DNA from 3 places in the Megasphaera sp. UPII 135-E genome. Region 3 is predicted to be linked to each of the others. Evidence: riboswitches for the same ligand, from Rfam matches in the RefSeq annotation. Region 3 holds a riboswitch; each other region holds the start of a gene.
What was found. Region 3 has a riboswitch for S-adenosylmethionine ahead of HMPREF1040_RS00100 (MetQ/NlpA family ABC transporter substrate-binding protein). Riboswitches for the same ligand answer to the same signal wherever they lie in the genome.
Positions count from the first base shown of each region.

Region 1: it holds a riboswitch for S-adenosylmethionine, as region 3 does, so the genes downstream of both, HMPREF1040_RS00710 (MetQ/NlpA family ABC transporter substrate-binding protein) here and HMPREF1040_RS00100 (MetQ/NlpA family ABC transporter substrate-binding protein) in region 3, are expected to answer to the same signal.
Region 2: it holds a riboswitch for S-adenosylmethionine, as region 3 does, so the genes downstream of both, metK (methionine adenosyltransferase) here and HMPREF1040_RS00100 (MetQ/NlpA family ABC transporter substrate-binding protein) in region 3, are expected to answer to the same signal.

Region 1 covers NZ_AFUG01000006.1:16,019-27,152, reverse strand. The annotation lists gene HMPREF1040_RS00740 (TonB-dependent siderophore receptor) at 1-232, shown strand, start outside; gene HMPREF1040_RS00735 (Gx transporter family protein) at 348-872, opposite strand; gene HMPREF1040_RS00730 (NusG domain II-containing protein) at 885-1,271, opposite strand; gene HMPREF1040_RS00725 (DUF3793 family protein) at 1,592-2,149, shown strand; gene HMPREF1040_RS00720 (flavodoxin) at 2,164-2,577, shown strand; gene trxA (thioredoxin) at 2,678-2,983, opposite strand; gene HMPREF1040_RS00710 (MetQ/NlpA family ABC transporter substrate-binding protein) at 3,103-3,909, opposite strand; SAM riboswitch class I at 3,977-4,080, opposite strand; gene HMPREF1040_RS00705 (hypothetical protein) at 4,156-4,584, opposite strand; gene HMPREF1040_RS00700 (MFS transporter) at 4,649-5,986, opposite strand; gene HMPREF1040_RS00695 (CpXC domain-containing protein) at 6,196-6,972, shown strand; gene eno (phosphopyruvate hydratase) at 7,046-8,341, shown strand; gene HMPREF1040_RS00685 (C-terminal binding protein) at 8,481-9,440, shown strand; gene HMPREF1040_RS00680 (phosphodiester glycosidase family protein) at 9,546-10,490, shown strand; gene HMPREF1040_RS00675 (hypothetical protein) at 10,499-11,134, shown strand, end outside.
Region 2 covers NZ_AFUG01000032.1:31-11,164, forward strand. The annotation lists gene HMPREF1040_RS04355 (sodium/glutamate symporter) at 37-1,299, opposite strand; gene HMPREF1040_RS04360 (nucleotidyltransferase family protein) at 1,450-2,595, opposite strand; gene HMPREF1040_RS04365 (YicC/YloC family endoribonuclease) at 2,886-3,779, shown strand; gene remA (extracellular matrix/biofilm regulator RemA) at 3,790-4,053, shown strand; gene gmk (guanylate kinase) at 4,067-4,678, shown strand; gene rpoZ (DNA-directed RNA polymerase subunit omega) at 4,694-4,903, shown strand; partial or broken gene coaBC (bifunctional phosphopantothenoylcysteine decarboxylase/phosphopantothenate--cysteine ligase CoaBC) at 4,917-6,127, shown strand; SAM riboswitch class I at 6,202-6,301, shown strand; gene metK (methionine adenosyltransferase) at 6,348-7,538, shown strand; gene priA (primosomal protein N') at 7,645-9,999, shown strand; gene thrC (threonine synthase) at 10,129-11,134, shown strand, end outside.
Region 3 covers NZ_AFUG01000003.1:3,033-14,166, forward strand. The annotation lists gene HMPREF1040_RS00090 (YadA-like family protein) at 1-2,184, shown strand, start outside; gene metF (methylenetetrahydrofolate reductase [NAD(P)H]) at 2,276-3,121, opposite strand; gene HMPREF1040_RS00100 (MetQ/NlpA family ABC transporter substrate-binding protein) at 3,183-4,010, opposite strand; SAM riboswitch class I at 4,094-4,189, opposite strand; gene HMPREF1040_RS00105 (energy-coupling factor ABC transporter ATP-binding protein) at 4,625-5,437, shown strand; gene HMPREF1040_RS00110 (energy-coupling factor transporter transmembrane protein EcfT) at 5,437-6,120, shown strand; gene HMPREF1040_RS00115 (tryptophan transporter) at 6,132-7,622, shown strand; tRNA gene HMPREF1040_RS00120 (tRNA-Pro) at 7,670-7,746, opposite strand; gene HMPREF1040_RS00125 (DNA polymerase III subunit alpha) at 7,884-11,134, shown strand, end outside.

The DNA.
Region 1 (11,134 bases), on a different contig from region 3:
GTTTGCTCATGGTGCTTTCTTTGGTGGCACGGGAGCAGATGTACCCGATCGGTATTTGGACGGTATTCGTTCGTTTACGTTTGGTTTTAGCTATGTACCTAAGAAAAAGATGTTGTTGCAAGGGTTCTATACGTTTGGCGCCAAAGGGTTGCAAAAACGGGATACGCTGTATACGCCGGAAAATTTCTCTTTAGGAGATTATGTGCGATTATCTGTAACCTATCGATTGTAGATGAATATGGTGTGCAGGTTTCTTAGGTATTAGGTGTATATTGATTTTGTGTTTGTAATAAAAAGAATGCTGACCCATATGGGTTAGCATTCTTTTTATTATATATAACAAATAGTTAAGATAAGGTATGAAGGCGCTTTATTAAGGGCAATTTTTTTATATGTTGTAGGGTAAAAGTTGCGATGATACCGAGGAGAATGCCGGTACCAGCACCGGCAAGTGATAAAACGGGTAAATAGAGAAAAATATGAATGTTTTCTACGATACAAGCTGCTACAATGACTTGACCCACGTTATGAAATATTCCTCCAGCTGCACTAATACCGAATAGTGAAAAAAGGCGAGTTTTTTGTAAGAGTAGCATACTGAGAAGACTACATACGCCACCGGCAATACTATATAATAAGGTATTTATTCCACCCGCAAAAGCTGCGGATAAAATAATTCGTAATAGGACGATAAAAAAGACATCTTTTTTTCGAGGTAAGGAATATAAAGCGATGATTGTAATTAAGTTGGCTAAGCCTAATTTTGCACCAGGTGCGATAAAGGGGATAGGGATAAAGCCTTCAATGATGTATAAAACTAATGATTGTGCGACAAATATTCCTAGTAAAATAATGCGAAAGGTATTGTTCATGGATAATCACCTCTAATGTGCAGGAATAATATCGGGAGTGGTGGTTTGATCTGATTTGATTTCAATTAATACCCGATGAGGTAAGCAAACAGTGGTTGAACCTACTTGAGAAATAAATCCTTGATGGACACATAATTTATCAGGGCAATTAGCATTGGTAATGCCGATTGATTCATTTTTTACGACAACCGTATTATAGCCTTTGGATGTATGGATAGTAAATAGAAAGGTTCCTTTATGACCCGTTAGGGGAATGGTTTTATAAATGGCTCCATCTACATGGATGACCGCATGCGTGCGTACAGGATGGGTCGTTTTTTGTAATACGAATATTCCTTCCGGAATGAGTGATAACAAAAGTAAGGTAATAATTAGAATAACATCCCATTTTTTTGGCATAACAAACTCCTTTTAGTAGGTAGATACAGCGTATAGGTGTACTTTTAAATAAGATATATAATCAATAATAGCATTATATGTTTTTATTATACTTGATTCCATTTTGGAAAATCTACCCTTATTAGGAAGGGAGAAGAAAAAATAAGCATGTAAACAAAGGTATTATATGTAAAATATTTTTAATATAGAGAAATAAAACTTATTTTATTTAGCGTGATTGACTGAATTAGAGGGAATATTTTTTTTGCAAGATACCATGTATTGACAATGATTTACATTATTGGTATATTATCTTTAGGTCATGAGAGGAGAGAAAGTATATGGAATTAGATAATTTCTTCATTTCTTATTGTTCTGCGACCTTAGCAGGATTAAAAATGGGTACTTTATTGTGTCTCCCCTGTTGTCCTAAAGAAAAGGATTATACCGCTATCATTGAGCAGTATAATCTAAAATTCAATGAAAAACAACTTCATTTTAAGATTTTGTTTGGTTGTCCACAACGCACGTTGTTATATGTATATAGACCATGTATGGTACAGCAGCATTTGCAAGAAAACGCAGTTCAATGTTTTTTGCAAGCTTATGGGTATACTCCAGGTATTCCCTTAGCAGATATGTTGGAGCATTTGTCAGAACGGTTTGCTGTAGGTGATTGTTTTCCTCATGAATTAGGCTTGTTTCTAGGCTATCCTTTAGATGATGTTTGTGGTTTTATTCAACACAGAGGTTGTCATGCTAAATTATGTGGAGAATGGAAAGTTTATGGTGATACGGAAAAGGCAATGCAACTGTTCCGTAAGTTTGAATGTTGTCGTCGAACCTATAGTAGGCAGCTTGCTGTGGGGACATCATTAGAATCGCTCATTGTAGCGTAAGGAGGAATTTTGTTATGGTAGAAATCGTATATTGGAGTGGCACTGGTAACACGGAAGCAATGGCCCAAGAAATTGAAGCAGCAGCAAAAGCAGCAGGTGCAGAAGTTGAATCAGTTTTGTTTGATGACACGGATGTTGATACCGTAGCATCTAAAGATGTTATCTTATTAGGCTGCCCTGCAATGGGAGCAGAAGAATTAGAAGAAACTGTAGTAGAACCGTTTGTTGCTGATTTATTACCCAAATTAAGCGGTAAAAAAGTAGGCTTATTTGGCTCTTATGGCTGGGGTACTGGCGAATGGATGGATGCATGGGAACAACGTGTAAAAGATGCAGGTGCTACGGTTATCGGTACAGCTATTGTTAATGAAACACCGAATAATTCAGAAGAATGCGAAGCATTGGGCAAAGCTGCTGCACAAGCATAATAAATAGCGTTGAAAATGGTTGATTCATACCTCTCTAACACATATATATATAAAAAGAAACAGTATCTTTTCGATACTGTTTCTTTTTTTTATTTCTTTTTTATAATAGTGATTCTAAGTATTCTTTTGTTTGATCTCCGATTGTGGTATGTTGTATAGACCCATCTTTTACAAATAATAACGTGGGAATTACATTCACTTCATATCGCATTGCCAAGGCGGGTTGTTCATCTACATTTACTTTTACTAGCGTAACTTCAGGATGATCCGCTATGATAGATTCTACAATGGGGAGCATGGTGGTACAATGACCACACCAGGTAGCCCAAAAGTCAACAATCACGGAGCCTTTGCTTTGTAAAACAAGTTGATCAAAATTTTCTGTTGTAGCATTTATAATGTTCATCCTATTCACTCCTTATCTATCGATCATTAACAGCTATTATGTTGTTAATGTAATTAGTATATCATAAAAGTGAACGTTTGTCTTTTTTGAATGTCATTGATTATACTTGTATAGATTGATTAAAAAGCGGGGAGAACAGCACCTTTGAACTGATTGTTGATAAATTTACGAATTGGTTCAGATTGATAAATTGAAACAATCTTTTTATAGGTTTCGTTTGTTTCATCGCCCGTATGAACGGCAAATACATTTGCATAGGGAGAATCTTTACTTTCTATGAGGAGTGAATCTTTTTGTGGATTTAATCCAGCTGGAATAGCATAGTTTGTATTAATGCAAGCAATACCTGTGTCATCGAGGGAACGAGGAATTTGTGCTGCGTCTAATTCAATAAATTTTAAATTTTTCGGATTTTTCACAACATCCCGTACAGAAGCGGATATATCATTCCCATTTTTTAAGGTAATTAAGCCTGCTTTTTGTAATAGTAATAAAGCACGTGCACCGTTTGTTGGATCATTAGGTATAGCAACTTTTGTTCCAGGAGCTATATCGGCTATCTTTTTATAAGTGTGAGAATAGACGGCCATGGGTAAAATGATGGTCTTGCCAATAGAAACAAGGGGAAGTCCTTCTTTTTTGATGACATTATTTAAATATGGTTGATGTTGCATAGAGTTCATATTAATATCTTTTTCGGCTAAAGCTTTATTCGGTTGTACATAGTCATTAAATTCTACGACTTTGATTTTAATGCCTTGCTTTGCAGCTTCTTTTACGACTTCGTCCATTACTTCTGCTTGCGGACCGGCCGTAACGCCAATACTTACTTCGTTGGTTGAGGTGGTTTGAGATCCACAACCAGCTGCTAATAAGCAAGCGGCAATTAAAATAGTAGAGGCAATTTTTTGAATAAGTTTGTTCATAAAATCAAATCCTTTCGCATAAAATGAATAACAAAAAACCGTCATACAGATGACGGTTTTTGTTATTCGTTCATCTGCCGGTATACACCGTAGGAATTAGCACCTATCCCGTTGGAAAGGGGGGTTGCTGCAGTTTCATCGGGCCAATCCCTCAACTGCTCTTGATGAAAAGACGGTATGCTTTTGTTGTTTTGTATCTTATCATAGGTTTGTGATAAGGTCAATTTATAAATTTATACAAATTAGTTACAATTTCAAGTCAACGACAGCAGAAACTCCAACGCCATCAACACGGCTGAGATTCGTTATATTAGTACTAGCTAATGGAATATAGGTATTAGCACGAGCAATTCCATTTATGCTAGCCTCTAGTTGACCTACGGCCTTTACTTTTTGTACTTGCTTTTGGGGACCAATTACTTGAACTGCACCAATATAGTTGCCCGTACCGACACTGAGGACAGGAACTACTTTGGTGGCATAATTGGTGCCAGCACCGGTTTTAATTAATACATTATTTAGGACGGTATTTATTTGTTCGCCGTAGCGATTTACCAGAACGGAAACACCGCCTAATTTTAAAAGGGAACCAAAATTAAAAGCTTGTGTAGTAGCGATACCACTACAAGTGATAACGGATAATGCAATTGCTCCAGTTATTAATTGTTTTTTCATTGGAGATCTCCTTTCTGATGAATATATAGTAATAGTATATCAAAAAAAGAGAAAAAAGTAAGTGTTATCTTTTAACTAATACGTACATGGAGATAATGGTTCCCAATAGTGATAATCCTGCAAATAGGATATATAAGAGATGTAGTGCTGCGGATAAGACAAGGGCGTTATTAGTGGTCTGTAAGGCAAAACCTGCTAATATATACGTTACGAGAGCGAGACTGAGCGATTGACCTACGGTTCTTGATAATGCTAAGGTACTAGCAGCTAGACTGTGGTGTTCATGTGATACGGCTTGCATAATCGCTTTGTTATTAGGAGCCCCAAAAAGGGCGGAGCCAGCACCTGTAAAGCAGAGAAAAATAATAATTAAAGGGATAGAGCATTGAGGAATAAAGGCGAAACCAAGTAATCCTAGTGTTGATAATATCATACCTAATGTTGATATGATAAGGCATCCGTATTTATCAGAAGCGATTCCTGCTGGCGTAGAGAAGAGGCTCATTAATAAAGGTTGAATAAGTAAAATTAGTCCAGTTGTTGAGGGGGAAATATCGTGTATCAGTTGTAAATACAAGGAGAGGAGAAACGTTAAGCCATAAGTAGCACTATATTGGATAAAGGCGGTAATATTGGCAAAAGAAAATTGTTTGTTTTTAAATAGAAAGAGTGGTAATAGGGGATGTTTGGATCGATATTCGTGTAGAATAAAAGCAATAAGGAGAAAAAATCCCAGAGGAAGATAATAGGGATGGGACGCATATAGAGATAAACCGCCTAAAAAGAACAATAATCCTAGAACGACAAGGAGTGTACTTATGGCATTTACAAAAGGTGCTGTGGGAGAATACCATTCACGATGAACGGGTAACATGACAATATAAGCACCTAATGAAAATAAGGCAGCAAAGATAAATACATATCTCCAACCAATAGTATCGGCAATTAATCCACCGATAACAGGGCCTAGGGCTAGTCCTAAATAGGTCATGGATACACATGCCCCTAAATATTTTCCGTGTTCACGGAAAGGAATATTGGCTAATAATAAGGGAATGTAGGATACAAAAATTCCAGCTAAGGCAATTCCTTGACCAATACAACAACATAGCAAAAACGCTAGGTTAGGGGTAAATGCAGCAAGGGCTGATGTTAATGCATACATCAGCAGGGAATGCGTATAGAGCCGTTGTCTACCATATAGATCGGATAATCGACCTAAGGGGAGTAAAAGGGCAGCAGAAGGGATTAAAATTGCTGCTAAAATCCAGCTTACTTGTTCGGTCTCAATGTGTAAACAAATGCCTATAATGGGGGCGACAACTGTTAATGCAGTAGTTACTAATGAACCAGAAAAACTAATCATTCGTATGGATAAAAATATACGTTTTTCTTCACTCATGGTACCCCACCTCCACTATATATCTTTTTTTTAGTATAACAAATTTACCGTTACAAATAAAATAAAATTGTAATAAAATAAACAAAAAAAATATATATAAAATAGCTGTTTTTTTATGACGTTCATTTGTATGCTATAATAATGGTCAGAGATTATATAAAATAGCTTGTTGGGCAAACATATTCGTACATAGGGAGGATATGGTATAGATGCAAATGGGGTATATTATTCAAGAAGTAGTCATAACGTGTCCTACTTGTCAGCATAAAAGTGGGGTTATTGGCTTTTCTCATATTCATCGGGAGGGGGCTTTGCAGATATATGATAAGGTGTTGAATGACGAATCATTCTTTTTTCATATTTGTCCGTTTTGTCATGGTGAGTTGTATTTAGATATACCTTGCTTATATATCGATGATACACGAAAAAGTATGATTTGGTTAACTTCAGCGGTACCTAATATTGACGAACAGACGAAACAATTTTTGGGAGAAAGAAAATGGACGGATTATACTTGTCGTATAGTGAAAAATGCGGGAGAGTTAAGAGAAAAAATTATTGAAATGGAGTCCCCGTATGATGATAGAACGTATGAATTATTAAAAATGGGAGCATATCGTTTATTAACGCCTAGGAGGCAAGAACAATATCCGTTATCGGCATGTCATATTTCGCGAGATACGGATCAACGGTTGCTGGTATTTTTAGATAAGCAAGCTAAGCATACGGGTTGTGTCTATAAGATTAGTAAGCGGATAGAACAAATGACGCAAGACTTATTTGAACCCATTTGGATTACCGTACAGACGAAACAAGAAAAAGGGCACTTTTTGAGGTTTGATACTGCATGGGCTAATCAGATGTTGGAAGGTGCTATTCAGATGGCAGAAAGATCAAAGGGAACATATGCTCAGTTGCTTGGGTATTGGATACATTGTATAGGTCAGGAGATATTTCAATGTGACATTACAGTCGCAGAAAAGTAGTATATAATGGTAGGAGTTGAATATATTCCATTGTATAATAAAGAAAAGTGTAAATGTAAAAGGAGGATTATACATGAAAGAGGTACGTATTAAGTCTATAAAAGGACGGGAAATATTAGATTCTCGAGGCAATCCTACGGTACAAGCAGATGTTTTAGGTGATAATGGGGTGTTAGGCAGAGGCTCTTCTCCCAGTGGGGCTTCAACAGGGCAGTTTGAAGCATTAGAATTGCGTGATGGTGATCGTGCTAGATTTGCTGGTAAAGGCGTTCGCGTAGCTACTAAACATGTAAATAAAGCGATCGCACAGTTGTTAACAGGTAAGTCACTATTGCATCAATATGAATTGGATCAAGCCATGATTCAAGCGGATGGCACCGCAGATAAATCTCGGTTAGGAGCGAATGCTATGTTAGCTGTTTCTTTGGCGAGCACAGTAGCAGCTGCTGATAGTGTAGGGTTGCCTTTATATCGTTATTTAGGTGGCGTTAATGGGAATACATTGCCTGTGCCGATGATGAATATTTTGAACGGTGGTGTACATGCAGCAAATACGGTTGATGTACAAGAATTTATGATTATGCCTGTAGGGGCCACATCTTTTAAAGAAGGACTAAGATGGTGTGCTGAAGTATATCATGCATTAGCGAAAATATTAAAAGCAGAAGGGCTGTCTACGGCCGTAGGGGATGAAGGCGGATTTGCACCAGATTTGTCGACGGATGAAATCGCCATTCAGTATATTTTACATGCGATTGAAATGGCTGGATATTATCCTGGGCGGGATTTTGTGTTGGCATTGGATGCGGCCGCTAGTGAATGGAAAGGAACAGAAATTGGTTCGTATCGCTTACCTAAAAGTGGACAGACATTTACATCTAAAACATTGATTGATCATTGGAAAATGTTAGTAGAGAAGTATCCTATTTATTCTATTGAAGATGGGTTAGATGAGGAAGATTGGGATGGATGGAAATTGTTGACCCAAGAATTAGGTCATCGAATTCAGTTAGTAGGTGATGATTTATTTGTTACGAATGCAAAACGCTTAGAAAAAGGAATTCATGGTGGTTGTGGTAATGCTATTTTGATTAAGTTGAATCAAATTGGTACGGTCACAGAAACGTTAGAAACCATGAAGTTAGCACATCGGTATGGATATCGTACGATTGTTTCACATCGTTCAGGGGAAACGGAAGATACTTTTATTGCTGATTTAGCCGTAGCATTAAATGCAGGACAAATTAAAACAGGGGCTCCTAATCGAAGTGAACGAGTGGCTAAGTATAATCGTTTATTGCAAATTGAAGAAGAATTAGATGAAGCAAGTAGATATTTGGGAAAAGAAATTTTTAATAGAAGTAAATAAGATAGAAAAAGAGAAGAGCCTAGCTACTTCTCTTTTTTTCTGTCTTTGTTATGGGTCTATACTTGCTAATTAAGTTGATATATGGTATATAATTAAGTATATCTTTATCTCTTATAATTTTAGGAAAAGGGGCAGTGATATGTATCACATAAGTGTTTTAACGGGTCGTCAAGATGAAGACGATTTTGGAGAGAGGTTGCGCGATATTGCGCGCGTAACGTATTGTGCTTTATCTGATGAAGATAATATGGCAGATGCATTAGAAGATGCAGAGGTCATTATTTGTAAAAATGAGCGGTTACAGAAATCGTTATTACAACGATTAACAGATTTAAAATTAATTGTTATTTTATCAACACGAAGCGATAGTGTAGATATCCAAGCCGCTCATGAATTGGGAATTACCGTATTAAATAATCAATCCTATTGTGTTACGGATATAGCTGATCATACGTGTGCAATGATGCTTGCACTGATTCGTCAGTTACCAGAATACCAAAGTGATATTCGCAAACATAGTAGGTGGCAATTTGGCTCTGTTACGTGGCCGCTACATCGCGTAGGGGATACTCTTATTGGGTTAGTAGGATATGGACATGTGGGGAGAGCGGTTGCTAAGCGTATGCAAGTATTTGGTTGTTCTATTCAAGCCTATGATCCTTTTGTGGATGAACAAATTATGCAGAAGGATAATGTTCGTCCATTAGATTTTGATAAATTACTAAAAACAAGTGATATGATTTCGTTACATTTGCCGTTGGACGAAACGACACAATATATATTTCAAGATGAGCAGTTTGAACAAATGAAAAAAGGCGCTATGTTTGTTAATTGCTGTCGGGGAGGATTAGCGGATGAAGCGGCGTTGTATCATGCTGTTGATGATGGACATATTCGAAGTGCTGCATTAGATGTGTTATCCATGGAAAATCCAAGTCCGATGTTACTAAAGATGATTGCTCGACCAGAGTTTTTATTAACTCCTAATGTAGGATATCATTCGGTGGAAGCAGATGAACAGGTGCGGTGTGAAGCGGAACAATATATACGTGATTTTTTAGTAGGACGGAGAGATAGATTACCTATTGTCACGCCTTAAAAAGAAATGTGGTATGCATAAAAAGCCGTAACTGGTACAGTACGGCTTTTATCTTTCATGTATAGACAATGGTAGAGCGTAGAGAGCAGAAACTAGAGGGTGCTAATGAAACAATACATAAAAGCATGGATTAAATTTTTGATTGTTTTAATCGTTTTTTTTGGTGTTACATCACCATTTGTAGTACTGTTTGGACCTTTTGATAATATTAAACGTACTGTTGTTGGTGCGGTGTTAAAAAGTAGACATCCCCAATATATTACATGGTTGTTTTCGCAACAGCAAATTGAACAAATTTTGGGTGGAATTAGTCATGTCCCCAAACAAAAATTGTTTAAATTTAAGGAAAATAACGATACCTCATTGCGTTTAAAATATATTAATGCCAAACGATTTAAAGGATTTTTATTGGAAATTTCAGATCCGAAACGAGTGCAAGTTGCAACGGCTGAACATATGAATGAAAAAGGCGAAACCGTCAGTGGTATTGCTACGCGTAGTGGTGCTGTTGCAGCTATTAATGCGGGCGGTTTTTATGATGCGAATGGAACAGGCACTGGTAGAAGTCCGTATGGATTTATTTTGCATGATGGTCATTTTTTATTAGGTGGAAATGTATCTTCTAAAGAGGTTAATGAATTTGTAGGGTTTAATCAAGAGGGCAATTTAATTGCGGGAAATTATAGTAAAGGTGAATTGATCGATATGAATGTACAAGAGGGAATTACCTTTGGCCCGGCATTGATTGTCAATGGGAGAAAAATGATTACAAGTGGAGATGGAGGTTGGGGCGTAGGACCACGAACTGCGATTGGCCAAAGAGCAGATGGAACGGTTTTATTTTTAGTGATTGATGGAAGACAACCAGGTTATTCTGTCGGTGCGACGCTACGAGATGTTCAGAACATCTTATATAAAGAAGGCGCGGTGATTGCAGCGAATTTGGACGGTGGCTCTAGTTCAACGTTATTTTTTAATGGGAAGGTTATTAATAAGCCAGCTGATTTATTGGGAGAACGGATGATTCCAACGGCATTTATTGTTAAATAGGAGGGGCTATGAAACTTCGTAATGTATTGGCAGCTTTTTTTGTAGGCATTTCATGTCAAGCCGCTGCATATATTTATTTGGATCAAGTTTTATTTGCACCTACTTCAGAATTTCAAATTGGGAGCACGAATCAACAAGAGGCCTTGGGATTTGGAATAGAACCCAATGGGCAGTCATATTATTCATATGATAAACGATTTATGGCTACTATTGTAGATGATACGATTTCTATTTATGAAGCAGGGAAACAAGAGGAGCCGAAACGAATTCGGTTACACGGTCGCAAGGTATCGTTTTTTGAATGGCTTCCAGATAGAAACTTAGCGATTTTAGCAACGTATGGAGTAGGAAATAAAGATAAGCGATTTGGTGTATATTTAGCTCAATACAACCCTATATATCCAGATAGAGAGTTAGATACACCAATTAAAGATGCACCTCGTGATAGTAAGATTGTAGATGTGGCATATTCTACGGCAACTAATGTTATTTATATGAAACTAGAAGTTGCTAAAAATCGGTATCGTATTTATCGTACGGATGCTAATTATGCAACACGACGGGTTTCGGTGCAGGCTGAGCGTATTGGTAGGATTGCTGTTTTTTATGATTCTGATACGTTTTTCTATGATAATTTAAAAACG
Region 2 (11,134 bases), on a different contig from region 3:
GTTAAGTAAATAGGTTTTGCTAATACTAGTTAGGCATTAGCGGAATAAATTAATAAAAAACATTAGAATAGAAGCATTTACGGGATCTATAATTAAGGAACCAATTAACGGAATGACAAAAAAAGCGGCAGGGGCAGGTCCGAATAAAGTGGTCATTGCAGTCATATTGGCAATGGCGTTTGGCGTTGCACCTAAACCAAAGCCACAAACACCAGAAGACATAACTGCTGCTTCATAATTTTTACCCATAAAGCGAAATACACAGATATATGCAAATATACCTATGAAACAAATTTGTACGCCTAATAGAACAAACATTGGTACAGCTAAAGAAGCTAACTGCCACAACTTTAATCCCATGAGTACACAGGTTAGAAAAATGGTTAATCCTATATTTCCTAAAACTTCACTTTCCCGTTGATAAGTAGGAAAAATATGGGTTATATCAGATAGGTTACGGATAATTGCAGCCATTAACATAGAACCGATATATGCAGGAAAAATAAGTCCGACTATAACAAAAAATTTGCTGATCAGCGTGCCTAATCCCATGGCCAAGCATAAATGAGCCATACCATTCATAAAACACTGATTATTAATCGATTGACCACAGCGGCAGGCATGACTTAAAATTTCGGTAGGATCGTCTTGTTGACAAGCAATAGCCTCTAATTGTTCTCGTTCGGGACGCATTAATTCTGGATCTAAACGTTCTTCGGCGGCAAAACTGTGTAGATAAAAGCGTTTTACTAGTGTTTCTCCTACGGGACCACCGATAATACCTCCAGCTACTAATCCGAATGTAGCTGCAGCAATAGAAATGGTAGTACCATTAGCAAGGCCTAGGTCTTCTAACAGGGGACCAAAAGCCGCCGCTGTAGCATGTCCACCGATGAGTGGAATAGACCCTGTTGCCAAGCCTAGAAGGGGATTAATATGAAAGGCATGAACAATAGCTAAACTAATTATGTTTTGTAGCAAAATAATGAGAACGGTGACAACGGCCATTTTTATTACTAATAAGCCCCCTCTTTTTATTAAAGTGATACTAGCCGTATAGCCGACGCTGGTAAAAAATAACATCATACAAAGGTTTTGCATATCTGCATTTAAGCTAATTTGGACGATTCCTTGTGTATATAAGATGCAATGTACTATTGCAAATAGTAAACCACCTACTACGGGAGCAGGTATACAATATTGGCGCAATATGGAAATATGAGAACAAAAAAAGACGCCGACATAAAACACTGCAATTATCGCCGCTAAAGATTGAAACATATTTAGCGTTATAGTCATATTAAGACACCTCTTTTAACTCACTTAGTGATTATGCTTTATACGCGTTGATTGATAATAAGTATAACATAAATAAATAGTTTAAACAATATACCTTATTCATTTTTAAAAAGCGTTATGGTATAGCATTTCAGCATCTTGATAGTGATATTAATCTGGTAGAATATAAGGGGGATGATAAAAATCGATATTTCCTGTATGAAAAGGAGAACCTACGAATGATAAATGTTGTAAATCGGTGGCTTGCATATCCAAGGACATCATTTCTTTGGCATATAATGAGGCCTGTTTTAAAAATGGTGGAATTTTGGATACATAAGGGATCACAGCTGAAGATTGCTTGATAAATTTTCGTCCTACGGGAGATAGACCGAGGATACGAGCATAGGGGGGCCCTTCTTTGTAAGCTTGCTGAAATAGGCTGGCTGCTGGATGTAAGACGATATAAGATCCCATGCGACATAAGCGACGATAAGAATAGCGTCTTGTTTTTAATTTACATAAGGCATCGTGCCAGGTGCTACTGTGAGATACAATATGTAAAAAACGTTGTTCCAGTCCTTCAGAAAAAGCGGGTAATGTTCGTAATGTATCAAGTGATTGTTGTCGGAGTGCATAAAGAATAAAATCGCCGTAGCGCGTATAATCTGTATATTCGCCTTGGGAGCGGATATCATTGAGGTCATTTTTTACTATTGGGGGAAGATATGCGTGAAGGAATGCGGTATCATTTTTTTGAAAGGCTTTACGTAATAAGGACCCTGAAGCAAATCCCTTTTCTATGGTCATGCTATCGTGCCGATTACTACGCAAAATAGGATACAATTCCATTTTTGAAGCATATGTAGAACGAGCTGCTTCGTATTCGATTCCAAGTAACGCATTAGGAGAACCGAGCATTTTTTGTTGGGTTGGCGTTAGCAAAGGGCGAAGTTGATTGGTTATATATTGTCCATATGTATAGTTTCCTGGAGAAAAAGGGACTTGTTCTATTTTTTTGCGTTTTTGGTATATCTCATAAAAGTCGTGAGCAGTGCCTATTTCGGAGCCAAAGGCAAGTTGTTGACAGCCTATCCGTGCGGCTAAACGAACTGCACCTGCTGCAAATGCTGGTGCGGCTGAGAGGGCATATACAGTGGGTAATTCTAGTACTACATCTGCACCAGATTGAATTGCCCAAGCTGCACGACGCCACTTGGTAAATAATGCTGGTTCTCCGCGTTGTACAAAGGAACCACTTAATATAATGATAAGTGGTGTAGTTGTAGTAACATGCGAACGAAGAGTGGTTAGCAAAAAAATCGTGTCCTTGATGAAAAGGATTAAATTCAGCAATAATAGCAATTGGTTTCATAAGTTGCCTCTATTTGATATCATTTATGCTACATATAACATTTATGCTACATATAATACTATTAGTATACTATTGAATGGGAATACTGCCAATTGGTATATTGTTATAACTTATCTAATAGAAGAGGTTATTGTAGGTATAGGAAAAAATATTAGATTGCAGATTTTCAAATGTTGTAAATGTGATACAATAATATATATTTATATAATTTATTTTAAAAGGCGGTTTTTACATGCAAAGTATGACAGGATATGGTAGGGGTGTAGCGACGACGGAGCAGTGTGCAGTAGAAATAGAAATACGAACGATTAATCAGCGTTTTTTAGAATTTAATATACGCTTACCTCATCGATATTTGGTTTGGGAAGAACAAATTCGGAAACAATTAAAAGAGCATATTTCTCGAGGAAAAGTGGATGTATATGTCACTATTCGAGAAGGCGAACAGGAAAATCCACAAGTTATTGTACATAAGGGATTATTGCAAGCCTATAAAGAAGGGTTAGAAAAGGCTCAATCAGTGGGGTTTGAACAAGAACCAATTCGGTTGCAAGATGTGATGCAATTATCAACAGAATGGGTTACAATTGCACCTCGTGTATGGTCACAGGAAGAAGAACAATTATTTTCTTCCATTTTGTCAGATGCGTTGCAAGATGCTATACAAGGTGTATTAGACATGCGTCTTAGAGAAGGGGCACATTTAAAAGAAGACCTTCAAAAACGATGTGAACGATTAGTACAGGTAATTGATGATATCACCGCACGGAAAGAGCATATTATAAAATCATATAAATTGCGACTTATGGAAAAAATTGCAGCTATTTTTGCTAATAAAGAGTATGCTATGGATGAAAATCGTATTTTACAAGAAGTTGCGATTCATGCAGATAAGGTTGATTTTACAGAAGAAGTTGTACGCTTTCGCAGCCATGTGGTACAATTAACAAAGCTCATGACTTTACAAAAACCAATTGGCCGACAGGTAGATTTTTTGTTACAAGAAATGAATCGGGAAGTCAATACGTTGGGTTCTAAAACAACTGATATAGACGTAACAGCTTGGGTCATGTTGTTAAAAAATGAAATTGAAAAGATACGAGAACAAATACAAAATATTGAGTGATGGTGAGCGTATGAGTTTTAATTTATTAAATATTGGGTTTGGCAATATGGTCATGGGAAATAAGGTTGTTGCCATTATTAGTCCTGAATCAGCACCAATTAAGCGGATGATTCAAGAAGCACGTGAAGGAAATCGATTAATTGATGCTACGTTTGGTCGTAAAACGAGAGCATTACTAATTATGGATAATGGACAAATTATTTTGTCGGCATTACAAGCAGAAACGATTTCGCATCGACTTGTTACAGTGGAGCCAGAAGATACAGTAGAATAAGGAGATGAAAGATATGGCAGATACGGGATTGCTGATCGTATTTTCAGGACCATCTGGTGCAGGTAAAGGAACGATTTGTGAAGCATTACGTAAAAATTTTCCTAATGTAAATTATTCGATTTCTATGACAACACGTCAACCACGGGTAGGAGAAAAAGATGGTGTCGATTATTATTTTACTTCGGCTAGTGAATTTGAAACATTATTAAAGAAGCAAGCTTTTTTAGAATATGCCAAGGTATATGATCATTATTATGGTACGCCTAAAGAACATGTATATGGACTATTAGCACAGGGAAAACATGTGTTATTGGAAATAGATATTCAAGGTGCGATGCAGGTTCGTGCACAATATCCAAATTGCGTTTGTATTTATATCGTACCACCTAGCCTTGATATATTAGCAAAACGTTTGCGTGAGCGCCATACAGATACAGAAGAAGTTATTTGTAAGAGGCTTCATAAAACGAAAGAAGAATTGCAGTGGATTTCTAAATATGATTATCTTATTATCAATAATGATTTATCTCAGGCTATCAAAGAAGCAATTGCTATTGTTCAGGCCGAGCAATGTAAGGTAATACGATTGCAAGAAAAAAGAGAAAAAATTTTAAATGCCTATTAAAACGGAGGAGATAATATGTTAATTAAGCCAAGTTTAGAAGATTTAATCAAAAAAGTAGATAGTAAATATACATTGGTAACCTTAGCCGCTAAGCGTGCACGGGAAATTACTAGTGGGGACACCCCGTTAGTGGATGTACCGACGAATAAGGTTGTTTCCCTGGCGATGGAAGAAATCAAAGAAGGTAAAATAACGTTTGAATCGCCCAAAAATAGTATCAAATAATCAGGAGGCAATCATGCTTTTAGAAAATAAACATGTTGTGTTAGCCGTTACTGGTGGAATTGCTGCATTTAAAGCAGCGAGTATTACTAGTTTGTTGCGTAAGCAAGGTGCAGAGGTAAAATGTATTATGACCGCACATGCAACGGAATTTATTACACCATTAACGTTGCGAGAAATTTCCGGCAATCCTGTCGCTACTTCGTTGTTTGGCGAAACGCCTGAATTTAATGTGGAACATATTTCGTTAGCACGGTGGGCTGATATAGTGGTGGTAGCGCCAGCTACGGCAAATATTATTGGTAAAATTGCAAACGGTATTGCTGACGATTTAGTGAGTACGGTTATTATGGCTACGCAAGCTCCCATATTATTGGTACCGGCAATGAATAGTAATATGTATGCTAATGAAATTGTGCAAGCTAATTTACAGCGTCTATCTCAGTATGGATATCTCAGCATGGAGCCAGATAGTGGTTACTTAGCATGTGGTATTGAAGGTAAGGGGAGAATGCCTGAACCAGTTGATATCATTAAAGAAATTGAATTTCAGCTTAGTCGCACGACTCGTTTTACGGGAAAAAAGTTATTGTTACAGCAGGGGGAACTAGAGAACCGTTGGATCCCGTGCGGTTTTTAGGTAATCATTCCAGCGGTCGCATGGGATTTGCTATTGCCAAAGCGGCAGCACTTACAGGTGCGGAAGTCATCTTAATAACGGGAGCAACGAATTTAGAAACACCGCGTGGGGTTTCTAAACGTATTGACGTGACAACGACACGCGAAATGAAGGACGCTGTTGACCAATTATATGATGACTGTGATATGGTTATTAAAGCAGCAGCTGTAGCTGATTATCGTGTTTCTTGTCCGGCAAAAAATAAAATAAAAAAAACAGACGATCGGTTAGAATTAAAATTAGAAAAAAATCCAGATATTTTGCATTCTTTAGGTGAGCGTAAGCACCAGCAAATCTTGGTGGGCTTTGCCGCAGAAACGACTAATATTGTAGAATATGGAATGGCAAAATTACAGAAAAAAAATTTAGACATGTTAGTTGCTAATGATGTCAGTGTGGAAGGTGCCGGTTTTCGTGGCGAAACGAATATTGCTACCTTGTTATTTGCTGATGGTACACAAGAAGCGTTGCCTAAAATGGATAAATTTGAATTAGCGACGATTATTATGGAACGAGCTATTTCTATTTGGGAAAAACGGCACGCTTAGGGTAAAGAAAAATTAAACTTACTATTGCATTATTTATAGGCATAGTATATACTTAATTTGTATAATGAAATATAGTTCCATCAAGAGTCGGCGGAGGGATTGGCCCTGTGATGCCGCAGCAACCTTCGATAGAAAGGTGCTAATTCCAACAGTTATACTACTGGAAGATGGGTATTGTTCCCCCTCTTACCAGAGGGGAATTTTTTTTAGGAGGAATAAAATGGCTAAAAATCGTGAATTTTTTACTTCTGAATCTGTAACGGAAGGCCATCCTGATAAAATGGCAGATCAAATTTCTGATGGCATTTTAGATGCGATTTTGGAAAAAGATCCACATGCTCGTGTAGCATGTGAAACAGTGTTAACAACAGGTCTTATTCATGTGGTAGGAGAAATTTCTACAAGTTGTTATGTTGATATTCCACGTATTATTCGTGATACTGTGCGTGATATTGGGTATACACGGGCAAAATATGGTTTTGATTGTGATACTTGTGGTATTCTTGTTTCATTAGATGAACAATCTGGCGATATTGCAATGGGTGTTGATGCTGCCAAAGAATATAAAGAAAGTAAGACAGATGAATTTGATGCTATTGGTGCAGGCGATCAGGGTATGATGTTTGGCTATGCTACAAATGAAACTGATGATTATATGCCTTTGCCTATTTCTTTAGCACATCGGTTATCTCGTCGATTAGCAGCAGTTCGTAAAAATAAAACCTTATCATATTTGCGTCCTGATGGCAAAACACAGGTTACTGTAGAATATGAAGACGGAAAACCTGTACATATTGATACGATTGTTATTTCGACACAACATAGTCCAGAAGTAACACGTGAACAAATTGAAAAAGATTTAATTGCGTATGTATTAAAACCAGAATTAACGGATGGGTTATTTGATGACAAAACCAAACTCTTTATTAATCCTACGGGTCGTTTTGTTATTGGTGGTCCACAAGGAGATTCAGGCTTAACCGGTCGTAAAATTATCGTAGATACGTATGGTGGTATGGCACGGCATGGAGGTGGTGCCTTCTCTGGTAAAGATCCTACAAAGGTAGACCGCTCCGCTGCATATGCGGCACGCTATGTTGCGAAAAATATTGTCGCTGCAGGTTTAGCGGATAAATGCGAAATACAATTGGCTTATGCGATTGGGGTTGCACGTCCTGTATCCATCCATGTAGATACATTTGGTACAGGTAAAGTGGATAACGAAACAATTGTACAGTTAATTGAAAAACATTTTGATTTGCGTCCAGCTGGCATTATTAAAATGTTAGATTTATTACGTCCTATTTATAAACAAACGGCTGCATATGGACATTTCGGACGGAATGATTTAGATTTACCATGGGAACGTACGGATAAAGCAGATGTGTTGCGTAAAGAAGCTGGTTTATAATTAAACGCATTGCTGATATATACTAGAGAATATAAAGTGAATATGATAAAATGAATAAGGGCTTGTATATCAAGCCCTTATCTTTATGTGCAGATGAGGCGACAATATGATTGCAGATATTATTATTAATACAACGGCTAAACAATTACAACAAACGTTTTCCTATCTCATACCTGAAGGATTGAATATTACTGTTGGTAGTCGTGTATTAATTCCTTTTGGATATCGAAAAGAAGAAGGTATTGTTATTTGCATTAGAGAAGCAAATGAGCGTGATTTTTCTTTTTCTTTAAAAGCAATATTAGAAGTATTATCACAGCAAAGTGGATTTCAAGAAGAAATGGTACAAACGGCACTTTGGATTCATTCGTATTATTTATGTACCATGGCTGATGCTTTTCGTCTATTTATGGTAGAAAAAAAGGGGATCACTCGTCAATCTTATCTTGTTGTGAACACGGGCATAACAGACCTTGATGTACATGATCAAAAAATTGTGCAGTCTATTTCTTCTTCTATGTGTTCGTATGAAAAAGCTATTTCTATTTTTGGTAAGCCCACAATAGAGCGGCTTATTAACCAACATATTATTCGTGTGCGAGCTACGATTAAAAATAATATTGTCGATAAACAAGAAACGATAGTACAGTGGGTACATGCGGATAATGAAGGTATATTAGTACGCCGGCCAAGGCAAAAGGCTTTATTGGCATATATGGAACAGCATAAAGAATGTACGTTAGAACAATTGTCACAGGATGGATTTCAGCGTCAACTGGTATTCGCATTATCTCAAACTGGGTGTATTGGTATCAGTAAACGGTTGAAGAAATCTAATTCAGCTGAGGGGATGTCATCTTTTTATTCACCATGGAAATTAACAAGTGAACAAGTGTCGGCAATACATACTGTACGCCAAGATATAGAGGGGAAAACCTACGTATTGCATGGGGTAACGGGTAGTGGAAAAACGGAAGTATATATTCAATTAACGGCAGATGTACTGGCTAAAGCAAAGCAAGTATTGGTCTTAGTTCCTGAAATCGCCTTAACGGGGCAAATGGTACAGCGCTTTTTAGCACGTTTTGGTGATGAAGTGGTCATTATGCATAGCAAATTGTCTAAGGGAGAACGCAAAGAAGCGTGGCTGCGAATGAAAGAAGGCTTGGCACATATTTGTATTGGTGCTCGCTCGGCGGTCTTTACGGGAGTCCAGCAATTAGGATTAGTTATTATAGATGAATGTCATGATACGTCTTATAAACAAGATGAAGCCCCACGGTATCATGCGGTTAAAGTTGCACAGAAACGTGCTGCCTATTATGGCTGTCCTGTTGTTTTGGGAAGTGCCACGCCGTTAATTACAGACTATTATCAAAGCTTGCAGGGAAAATATACTCTTTTATCATTATCGCAACGTGTGTCAGGAAGAAATTTACCATCAGTATGTGTAGTGGATATGCGCAGTGAGTTGGACATGGGAAATTATAGTGTCCTTTCATATACCCTCATGGATAAGTTAAAAAAGGCATTAGCTGCACATGAACAGGCGATTATTTTGTTAAATCGACGAGGATTTTCAACTTTTGTTATGTGTCGAAAATGTGGATTTGTCGTTATGTGCCAAACGTGTGAGGTGCCGATGGTATATCATAAAGACAATGAAGTATTACGTTGCCATTATTGTGAAGCCACGTCGCCTATCCCGCAGTGCTGCCCTCAATGCAATAGTAAATATATTAAATTTTTTGGTTCTGGTACAGAGAAAGTTGAAATGGAGCTGCATGAGTTATTTCCTACGGCTCGTGTCATGCGCTTGGATCAAGATACAACCGTATGCAAGCACCAAGGAGAAAATATTTTGGCAGCTTTTGGGCGAGGGGAAGCAGATATTTTATTAGGTACACAAATGGTTGCCAAAGGGCATGATTTCCCTAATGTAACTGTTGTAGGAATTTTGGCGGCAGATAGTCTATTAAATGTTCCTGCTTATTGGGCAGGAGAACGGACGTTCCAATTATTAACTCAAGCAGCAGGAAGGGCTGGCCGAGGAGATAAACCAGGAATAGTCGTCATGCAGACATATGCACCAGAACATTATGTGATTGAAAATGCAAAGAAACAAGATTATCTTTCTTTTTATAAGCAAGAAATTGAATATAGAAAAGCTTTTTTATATCCACCCTTTCATGATATGATCAAAATTTTAGTTCAAGATCAGCAGGAGTCTCGCGTATGGCAAACAGCAAATGCGTTATCGCAGCAATTGCAGCCGATAGTGAATCAACAAAAAGAGACAGAGTTGATTGGTCCTTTTGTTGATATAATTAAAAAAATACGAAATAAATATAGAGTTATTTTATTAATTAAGGGAAAAGATTTACAAGAAATAAAGGATTATATACGAACACAAAACATTTTACAACAACAAGGTGTTTTGATTGATGTAGATCCTCTTTAATATAGTGCTACAATATAATAGTGAAAATAAGGTCTTGTGTAGAGTAATAAAAAGAATAGCCTCATTTAAAAGAGGCTATTCTTATGTTATAATAAAAAATAAATTATTATAACATCTAGGAGGCTACTCATGAAATATAAAAGTACACGTTCATCAGTAACGGTAAATGCAATGGAGGCCTTATTGCATGGTTTAGCTATGGATGGGGGACTGTATGTACCAGAAACATTTCCTCAGGAAGTATTAGTCCATAAAGAATGGCAGGGGCTTTCTTATGAAGAGATAGCCACTTGTGTCTTGTCTTACTTTTTTTCAGAAATAGATAAAGATACGTTAGGTGCTATGATTCATAAAGCATATGGAAATGGCCGATTTGCAGCAGCAGAAGTAGTGCCGTTTCATTCATTAGATACAGATTTAACGGTGGCCGAATTATTTCACGGTCCCACCTTGGCTTTTAAGGATTTGGCGTTATCTTTATTTCCGCATTTACTGGTAGCTGCTAAAGAAAGAACTAATGAAAAAAAAGATATTTTAATCTTGACCGCTACTAGTGGAGATACAGGAAAAGCAGCATTAGAGGCGTTTAAAGATATTGAGGGCATTTCTATTATTGTATTCTATCCGCACGATGGTGTAAGTCCTATGCAGGCGTTGCAAATGCAAACACAAACAGGAAACAATGTTCACGTATTGGGATTACAAGGAAATTTTGATGAGGCACAAGCATTTGTCAAAGAAGTATTTACAGATTCGCAGGTACGGGAAAAAATAGCACAACGGGGTTATATTTTTTCTAGTGCCAATTCCATTAATATAGGTCGATTATTGCCGCAAATTGTATATTACGTATGGACGTATGCTCAATTAATAGAACGGGGGTGCATAACCCAGGGAGAAGCATTTAATGTTGTTGTTCCAACGGGGAATTTTGGCAATATTTTGGCTGCTTACATGGCAAAACGCATGGGGATACCTATTCACACCCTTCTTTGTGCATCAAATGAAAATCACATTTTAACTGATTTTCTTCAGATGGGAATTTATAATGAAAAACGTCCATTCTATAAAACGACTAGTCCTTCTATGGATATTGTTCGTTCAAGTAATTTAGAACGATTTTTATATTATGTGA
Region 3 (11,134 bases):
GTACCGATGCCGAGTGTCGATCCGGCTATTCCGAAGCCGGATCCGGAAGCGGATAAGAAAAAGTCGGCAGAAGAACTAAAGAAAGAAATTGCCGCTTTGGAAGAGCAATTAAAACAGGCACGAAAAGTTTCGGATACAGCAGAAGAAGCGTATGATCCGGATGATCATACCCCGGAAGGGCAAAAAAAGCTACAGGCCTATGAAGAGGCACACAAGAAAGTAATGCAAATAGGCGATGTCCTTCATGCTAAAAAAGTGATTTTAAAGGAGAAGGAATCTTCATCGCAGCCGCAACCGCCGGCACCGAAGCCGCCTAAACCGAAGGTAGATCCGGGGCAGTCCGGCAGCGAACCGGGAGGGAAGACGGATCCGCAGCCGCCCGAATCGAAGGTAGATCCGTTACAGCCCGGCGGCGGCACCTCGCAAGGTACGGTTACGCCGGAAGCGGTAACGCAATGGGAAAAATTGAAAGCCGAAGCGGAAGCGGCGGAACAGTATTACAACAGCGAAGTATGGGCAAAGACATATTTTGAAGAGATGGATAAAAAAGATCCGTATCAGAATTGGGAAAAAGAAAAAGCTCATGTCGACGGATATATTGCGAATGCAAAAGCGGTAATGGAAGCGAAACAGAAGGCTTTAGAAAGCTATGCAAAAGAAAAAGGTATTACGGCGGATCCGCGGACGAAAGAGGCCCAAGAGGCAGCGTTGAAAAAGAAGATTGCCGAGTTGAAAGAAGCTAAGCAAAATGCGGCTAATTTTGATGAAAAGAACGATGCATATGCTAAGGACCTTGGACATTGGTGGACGTTTGAAGACGCTAAACAGAAGAATAAATTAGCTGAACGGCAAGCGTATGTGGAAGCGTTGCAGCGGAAAGAAGCGGGTGTCTTGGATACACAGCTGCAACAGGCGGAAGATGCGTTAAAGGCGTTGAATTCGAGCGGTACCGTCACCCCGCCGCCGGCACCGAAGCCGCCTCAACCGAAGGTAGATCCGGGGCAGCCCGGCGGCGAATCGGGAGGGAAGACGGATCCGCAGCCGTCGGCACAGGAACGGCAGCAAGCGGAAGCGGATTATAAAACGTATATCAATACGGATGAACCGTCTCTGAAAACGTTGGTTGCGTGGGAAGAGGAAGAAACGGCACAGGCGAAGGAACAGGCGGAAAAAGCCGGAGCTTCGGCCGAAGATAAGCAGTATTACGAATATGCCAAACAATTTCAGGAACGGGCCCGGCAACAGTTGGCTGCGAAACAAAAGGCGATCGGCGAATTAAAAGCAAAGTACGGGTTTAAGGATTTGCAACCGGTCGTGCCGCCGGCAGAAAAGAAAAAAGAATATACCGGCGACAATGATACGAAGTTAAGCGCCATGCAAAAAGATCTGGAAGCGTTACGGGCAACGGCACAGCAGCAACAACAGGCGTTGCAAAAAAACGGTACTTCGTACGGTACTGTCGGGGCGGTTCTTACGACGGCACCGGATAAAGTGGATATGAATCTGCGGCGGCAGTATTTGCAGGCTAAACAGACGGCGAAGACGGCGCAGCAGCAGTATAAGGCGTTGCTGGCAGACACCAATACGTTGCGGAAAGCCATGCATAAAGAAGAGTTGGTTGAAAATTTGGCACAACCTATTTTTACTACCGACGGGCAGGTGAATCCTTCGGTCTTAAAGGGGTCCTCGTCGGGGCAGCCCGTACCGACTCCGGCCGAAAACGCGCAGGTACAGGCGAACAGTCGCCGGATTGCCGATAATACGGCAAAGATTGCGGCCTTGGATAAGCGGGTGACGCAAGTGGCGCAGGATGTCAAGAAAGTGGGCGCTCGTGCGGCGGCCTTAGCAGGATTACATCCTGTTGATGATGGTACGGCTAAATTCAGCATAGCTGCTTCTACTGGTGTATATAAGGGCGAAAATGCGATGGCTATGGGCTTATTCTATCGTCCGACACGAGATATTCTCATCAGTGCAGGGAGTACTGTTGGTGATGAAGTGGCATATAACGTAGGTGTTAGCATTAAGGTTGGCACAGCAACGGTGCATGAAAAGATGGCAACATCAACACCGACTACGCAAGAATTGTATCGTGTTATCGAAACGTTGCAACGTCATATTGTCGCATTGGAACATAAAGTACAACAAATGGATGAAACCAATATGGCAAGACAAGTTAAGTAAGGCGTGATAAAAGAGGCTCCGATGGAGCCTCTTTTTGGGTAGACAAAAAGGACAGGGAAGAGATATGCTTCCCTGTCCTTTTTTTGAGGATTTATAATAAGGTGCGAATGGCATCGGCTATTTTTTGAGCGATATAGGCATTATTCATGGTATATACATGAATGCCATCGACGCCATGGGCTAAAAGATCAATAATTTGGGCGATAGCATAGGCGATGCCAGCATCACGCATGGCAACAGGATTATCGCCGTATTTGGCGATGAGGTGTTGGTAGTGTAGGGGTAAGGTAGCACCACAGAGGGATACCATGCGTTCAATTTGTTTTTTATTGGTTACGGGCATGATACCGGCGGCAATGGGTACATGAATGGATGCAATTTCACACCGTTCTAAAAAGCGATAAAATAAGGTGTTATCAAAAAATAATTGTGAAATGAGAGAAGAGGCCCCGGCATCTACTTTTTCTTTTAAGTGAATAATATCTAAGGCGGGACGTTTTGATTCAACATGTCCTTCAGGATAACAAGCACCGATAATATGAAAATCGGGGGATTCTTTTTTGATGAAGCGGATTAAATCACTGGCGTGAGCAAAGTCATGGGCAGGTTCTTTTTCCGGGGTCATATCACCGCGTAAAGCGAGGATTTTATGAATACGATGTTTTTTCAATTCTTTGAGGGTATTGCACACTTCTTCTTTTGTCAGATAGATGCCCGGAAGATGGGCAACGGGTTCTAAATTAAATTGCTCTTTTATGGTAGCTGCAATTTCGGCGGTACGATTACTTCCCGTTCCTTGAGCACCGCAAGTTACACTGATAAAATCAGGATGTAGTACACTTAATTCGGTAAGGGTGGGATAAACGGAGGCGAGGGGCATTTCTTTTTTTGGAGGGAAGACTTCAAGTGAGAATGTAGTTTTATTTTTTACTGACATGGTAAAACTCCTTTGTAATGATAAACAGGTACCGTTAACAGGTACCTGTTTTATGATGATATTAAAAGCTTGGCAGAATAGCGCCTTTATATTTCGTTTCAATAAATTTTTTCACTTCTGGGGATTGTAAGGCCTTGATTAATTTTTGAATTTCTGGACGATTTTCATCACCGCTCCGAACCACTAAAATGTTTGCGTATGGCGAATCTTTTGGTTCTAAGAACAACGCATCTTTTAATGGATTTAAGCCTACGGGAATAGCAAAGTTGGTGTTTATTACAGCGAGGGTCACGTCATCAATAGCACGTGGAACTTGGGCTGCATCGAGTTCAACGAATTTTAAATGATGTGGATTTTCGACAATGTCTTGTAAGGTCGAGGTAACAGAACCACCATTTTTTAATTTTAATAAGCCTGCACTTTGGAGCAATAATAACGAACGACCACCGTTTGTGGGATCATTTGGAATAGCTATTTTGCTGTTGTCTGTTACGGCTTTTAAATCTTTTATTTTATGGGAATAGATACCCATAGGTTCGATATGTACTTTGGCAACGGCTTTTAATGTAGTGCCACGTTCTTCATTAAATTTATCAAGATAAGGGGTGTGTTGATAGAAATTAGCATCGATTTCCTTATCTTGTAGGGATAAATTAGGTTTTACGTAATCTGTAAATTCTACAATTTTTAAGTTTACTCCTTCTTTTTCGAGTAACGGTTTAATTTCTTTTAAAATTTCTTCATGTGGTACAGGTGTAGCACCTACGGTTACGGTTACGGTTCCTTTAGCGGTAGATTCATTGGTTGTACCGCCACAGCCAGATACAAGCAATCCTAAGGCAACGAGTGCGGTGGCTGCAAGTGTAGCAAAACGATTTCTTTTTTTCATTATATTTCCTCCTTTTTTCATCGGGATCGCTTTTGTTATCCAATAAAAAAATCCTCTTTCCGTGAAGAGAAAGAGGTAACTGTAATTTATCTCTCGGAATCTCTTCCGCAGGAATTAGCACCGTCGTTATCGGTTGCCGGGTTTCATCGGGCCAGTCCCTCCACCACTCTGGATAAAAGCGTATCTATTTTGATGTTGCATTTATTATACCATTATACGTGTATTTGTCAATTGATAAATCGATAAAAAAGTTTGTGTTTTTTATAATATAAAATACTTGACAAATATTTTTTTTTGCGTATACTAATAACAACAGCAATTATAGTATGTCGATGATCGAAACGAGTATACATACAGTGACGGGTACAGCGAGCCGATGGTAGTGTAAGTTCGGCCCTGCTCCGTATGGGGAATGGATTCGAGAGATGCAGCCTGAAACGGTAGGAGTAGGGTGAGCCGGTGTTGTTCCATCGTTAAAAAAGAACCGTGTATCGCTTCGGCCGTACATGTAGAGTGAACGCACGGCGTTAATGTGGGTGGTACCGCGGAAGTTGATGAGTCTTTCGTCCCAATAGGGATGAAAGGCTTTTTTTGTATGGAAAGGAGAAAATGAGATGCTGGAAATGAGAAATATTTCTTTTGCTTATGACAAAGGAGCCTCTGTATTATCAAATTTACAATTACAAATTCATGAGGGTGAATGTATTGCTTTATGTGGAAGAAATGGTAGTGGTAAAACAACGATTACACGATTGTTAATGGGATTAGAAAAACCGCAACAGGGGTCTATATATTACAAAGGGAAGAATATTACTACGTGGTCTCCAGCAGAGCGAAGCCGTATTATTGGATATGTGTTTCAGAATCCTGAGCGGCAGATGTTTCGACCAACTGTACGTGAAGAAGTTGCGTATGGGGTGAAACAGCTTCATTTGACGGAAGAAGAGCAACAAACACGGGTAGCTGAAGCGTTACGAGAAACGGGACTTTTTGAAGTTGCCGAGGCCTATCCACTGAATTTGAATCGCAGTGAGAAACAGCGGGTTGCTATTGCTTCAGCACTGGCGATGAAAACGAAATTTGTCGTGTTGGATGAACCGACAAGCGGTCAGGATAGGGCATCGACAAAGCGATTAATGGAATTGTTGCAGAAGGTACATCAGCAGGGAATTACGGTTGTTTTGATTACGCATGATATGGATGTTATTGCTGAATATTGTCAGCGCGTGATTGCTTTGGGTGCTGGGGGGATCCGTTTTGATGGTACGCCGGAAGCGTTATTTACGACATGTGAGGAGTTGTATTCGTTGGGGTTGCGGCGACCTGCTTGCGTTCGCCTTTCGTTGGCGGTGCCGGCGGTGGGATATTGCAGGACCATGCGGGAGTTTACCGCGAAGATGAGCCAATATATAGGAGGTAATGTGTAATGAAACGATTTGTGCCTTTGAGTAAGTTAATTGCTACGTTTGCTTTTTCTTTTTGTGCATTGGTTATGCATACGCCGGGGCCTCTTGTGGGATGGGTTATCTTAGAGCTTATTTTGTTACTTATTAGCGGACAGTTGCGACAGAATGGAAAAGCCGTATTTAGTTTAGTGATTTTTGCAGTTTTTTTAGGGGGGGTGCAATATTTAGGTGGCGGTTCGTTGGTATCTGCTTATGTAACGGGGTTACGTATGTTGGCGATGACGATCATCTTTATTATTTTATTGACAACGACACGCTTACAAGATTTGACTGCTTCATTGGTAACGCAATTGCGTATTCCTTATGAATATGCTTTTATGTTTACGGCGGCACTTCGTTTTGTTCCTGATTTTATCGCGGAAAGTAAGCATGTACAGGAAGCACAGTCTTGCCGTGGATTGGTATCTACGGGAAATGTGTTTAAAAAGTCAATTCAATATATGAGTGTAGTACAACCGTTGTTATTAAAGTCGCTAGGGCGTGCAGAAACAATGGCGTTGAGCTTGGAGTTGCGGGGCTTTGGCAGTACGGAACATCAGTTTATGAGTAATGTGAGATTGACTAGTCGGGATTATATATTAGTGGTTGTGATGGTAGCTGTAAGTGTAGGGATGGTTTACCTACGTATGCAGGGACAGGTATAGGAGGAAAGGGTATGCAAGTAGTAAAAGATATGGCAACATTAGAATTTCAACATCGTCAAGGTGGTCAGTTTCGGTGGATTACAATATCTACGTTATTATTAGCTGTAGGAACGATTTTGCATCTTGTTTCACCGAGCGTTGGTGGGGTCACGCCTAATTGGTCTACTGCTGCATATGGAGTGGCTATTTGTTTGACGCGTCCTTCATATAAACAAGGATTAGGTATTGGTTTAGTCGCTGCATTAATTAATATGTTAACGTCTAAATCGGGATTTCCTTATGGCAATTTGTTGAGTGAACCCGTTGGGGCATTGACGTGTACCTTTTTAGTTCATTGTTTGCCGCATGCACAAATTAAAGGTAAATCGTTATTGCCCAGTCTTTGCGGTTTTATTGGTACATTTATGAGTGGCCTGGTATTTGTTTCTATTTTAAAAGTTGTGATGAATTTACCTATGGTTGTATATTTTACAGGGATGATTCCTTTAGTTGCCATTGTTGGTGTATTAAATGCGTTAGTTACGCCAGTATTATATTTTCCTGCCTTGCGCTTATTTGTATCCCGGGGATTGTTGGATACGGCACAGGTCGAAAAGAAGGCATCTGATCATAGTCAATTAGTGTTAAAACCGACACAAGAGGGGCTTATTTCACTAGAACATGTATCGTATATTTATAATCGTCAAAAAACGCCCGTTTTACAAGATGTGCAGTTTACTATTCAGAAAGGTGATTTTTTGGTTCTTACGGGTGCATCGGGAAGTGGTAAAAGTTCTGTATGCAAGGCGTTGACAGGGGCTATTCCCCATTTTTGTGGGGGCGTTATGCATGGGATGGTCTTTGTTGATGGCGTGGCAACAACGCAGACGACAATTTCTAAATTATCAAGTGAAGTTGGCTATATGTTAGATGATTATGATAGTCAGTTGGTGGCAATGACGGTGGAAGAGGAAATTGCATTTTCGTTAGAAAATCATGGTGTTGCTGTCGATAAGATTAATCAGGTTATTGATGATGTGTTAGAAAAGGTACAGTTGTCGGGATATCGTAAACGTACATTGGCTAATCTTTCAGGGGGACAACGGCAACGTTTAGTTATTGCTAGTATTTTGGCATTGAATCCGGAAATTCTCGTGTTAGATGAACCGACATCGGCGTTAGATCCGGAAGGGACGAAGGCTTTTTATGAATTGTTACATACGTTAAATGTGACTTATGGACATACGATTATTGTTGTTGAACAAGATTTAAATAGTGTATTACCTTATGCTAATCGATTGGTTTTATTGGATAAGGGGCGTGTTGTGAGTGATGGCACGGTAGAGCAGACATTACGTTATATGTATAGGCATAAGGTTTATGATATTGCGATTCCACCTATTGTGACGTGCCGTTTTGAATTAGAAAAATTGGGCGTGATTTTTGATAATCCGTTTATTTCTATTGAAGCGGGAGAAGAAGCATTACAACAATTGTATAGGCAAAAAAAGCAAGTATCGTAATAACGGGTATAAAAAAAAGGTTCGTAACTATGTTACGAACCTTTTTTTGGTCGGAACGGCGAGATTTGAACTCGCGACCTCTTCCACCCCAAGGAAGCGCGCTACCAAGCTGCGCCACGTCCCGTTGACTTCATTATATTACCAAATACATGTATATTTGTCAATGAGGGGGACTATAAGGTGAATATGATTTGCAATAAAATAGATGTTCCTGTGGTATAATAAATAATGAATAGGTATATGAAGAAAAGAGGAATGAGAATGAAACCATTTGTCCATTTACATGTGCATACACAATATAGTTTATTGGATGGTTTATGTCGAATTCCCCGTATGGTACAAATGGCAAAGAATATGAATATGCCAGCTATTGCGATTACGGATCATGGGAATTTATATGGGGCAATGCATTTATATAAAGAGGCAAAAGCACAAGGCATTAAACCGATTATTGGGTGTGAAATTTATATGACCCGTGGTAGTCGTTTTGAAAAAAAGACAAGGGAACGGTTATGCCATCTTATTTTATTAGCAAAAACAACGCAGGGATATCATAATTTGGTGAAGATTGTTTCTAAGGGATATACGGAGGGTGTTAATAATTACCACAAGCCACGTGTGGATTATGAGTTGTTGGAACAATATCATGAAGGGGTTATTGCTCTTAGTGCGTGTATCGAAGGACATATTCAACAAGATATTTTAAATCATGATGAGGAAGGTGCTATAAAAGCATTAGAGCGGTTGGTAGGTATTTTTGGTAAGGATGATTTTTATTTAGAAGTGCATAATCACGGGTTACCCGAAGAAAAGATTGTACGAGACACATTTAAACAGTGGGCACCTCGATATGGGCTTAAATTGGTGGCAACAAATGATTACCATTATTTGGAAAAGGAAGATGCAACGGCTCAAGAGGTTAAATTGTGTATTTCTACGGGAGATACGCTGAATAATCCGAATCATTTTCGATTTACCAATGATTCTTTTTATATGAAGTCATATGATGAAATGGCAGAGTTGTTTCCCGATATGCTCGAAGCCTTGGATACGACATTGGAAATTGCTGAGAAGTGTAATGTGGAGATTGATTTTTCTCAACGTCATTTGCCAGCGTTTCCTGTGCCTGAGGGGGAAACAGATGCGTCTTATTTGCAAAAGCTTTGTGAAGAGGCGTTAACGCAAAAATATCATCCCGTTACGGAGAAAGTGCGGCAACGGTTGGCATATGAGTTGGATGTTATTTCTAAAATGGGATTTCCTTCGTATTTTTTGATTGTTTGGGATTATGTGAAATTTGCTCGTGATCATCAGATTGCGGTTGGTCCTGGAAGAGGCTCGGCAGCAGGTTCGGTAGTTGCATATTTGCTTGGGATTACGGGGTTAGATCCGTTGGCATATGATCTCTTGTTTGAACGGTTTTTAAATCCGGAACGAGTTACGATGCCTGATATTGATATGGATTTTTGTTATGAAAATAGAAGCCGTATTATTGATTATGTCACTGAAAAATATGGTAAAGATCATGTTTCTCAGATTATTACGTTTGGTACATTAGCAGCTAAGGCGGTTATGCGTGATGTGGGAAGAGTATTGGATATTTCCCTTAGTGAAGTGAATCGTGTCGTTAAAATGATTCCTAATGAGCTGGGTATTACGTTGCAAAAAGCGTTAGAAACAAGTGCTGATTTTAAAGCTGTTTATACAAGTAATGAACAGGTTCACCGTTGGATTGAGTTAGGTAAATCATTGGAAGGGTTGGTACGGCATCCATCGACACATGCAGCGGGAGTCGTTATTTCAGCGGCCCCTATTGATGATTATGTGCCGTTGCAATATACGAAAGAAGGGTATTTAACGACACAATATGATAAGGATTTAATTGAAGAGCAAGGGCTGCTTAAAATGGATTTTTTAGGTTTGCGTACATTGACGGTTATTAGCGATACGTTGCGGCTTATTAAAGAAAATCATCATGTCGATATTGATATCAATAATATTCCTTTAGATGATCCAGCGACTTGTCAATTATTAACCGCGGGTGATACGGCTGGTGTTTTTCAAATGGAGTCGGATGGTATTACGGCTTTAGTTAAAGAGTTGGCACCGAAGCATTTTGAGGATATGATTCCTTTGGTTGCTTTATATAGACCAGGCCCGTTAGGTAGTGGTATGGTCGAAGATTTTATTAAACGGAGTCACGGAGAAACAGAAGTAACGTATTTACATCCTCTTTTGGAACCGATTTTAAAGGACACGTATGGGGTTATTTTATATCAAGAGCAAGTTATGCAAATTGCCTCATCTATGGGAGGCTTTTCGTTAGGGCAAGCGGATTTATTGCGGCGTGCCATGGGGAAAAAGAAAGAAAGTATTTTAAAAGCACAGCGTGAAAGTTTTTTACAGGGAACGAGGACCAATCATATTGATGACGAAATTGCTAATAAGGTATTTGATTTACTGGTGTATTTTGCGGGATATGGGTTTAATAAATCACATTCGGCAGCATATGCGTATGTAGCTTGGCAAACGGCGTATTTAAAGGCTCATTATCGAGCAGAATTAATGGCTGCGACGATGACGAGCATGATCAATGATGTGTCTAAAATTAGTTATTATATAGGTGAATGTCGTCACCATGGCGTACCTGTTTTATGTCCTGATGTTAATGCGAGTGTTTCTACGTTTTCTGTTGTTGATGGGAGCATTCGTTTTGGTTTATCCGGCGTGAAAAATGTAGGGGAAAATGCTATTGATTTGATTGTGCGTGAGCGAGATAAGGGGGGACCTTTTTTATCGTTAAGTGATTTTTGTAGCCGTGTTGATAATCATGTGGTCAATCGGCGTGCCCTCGAAAGTTTGATTCGTTGTGGCGCGATGGATTCGTTTGGAAAATATCGTTCACAATTATTATATGTATTGGATCAAGCGATGGCGATGGGGGCATCAAAGCAAAAAGATCGCGATTCCGGGCAATTAGACTTATTTGACTTTGGTGAGGAAGACAATGCGGAAGCATCTGTATTGGAACTTACGTATCCAACGATTGATGAGTTTTCCATGGAAGAGATATTGGCGATGGAAAAAGAATACGATGGATTTTATTTTAGTGGACATCCGTTGAATCGGTATGAAAAAATCATGAAAACATTGGTTCCGTTTTCACGATTATATGGAGAAGAGGCGTCTTCGTATGACGGTAAAGAAATTGTTTGTGGTGGATTAATTACGACAAAAAGGCAAGTGATGACGAAACGAAATGAGATGATGGCTATTTTGACGGTTGAAGATTATACACATAGTATGACCGTTGTTGTTTTTCCTAAAGTGTATCGTCAATGTGCAGGTATCTTGGTAGAGGATCAGGCGGTAGCTATTCGTGGGAGTGTCGATGTAGCTGATAATTCGGTGCAAATGTTAGCTAATTCTTTGGTGCCTTTAGCACAACAGGAGCAAGTATATGCAGAGGAACGCAAACAAGCATCTAGCAAGGTGGAACGGCAGCAAGAAGT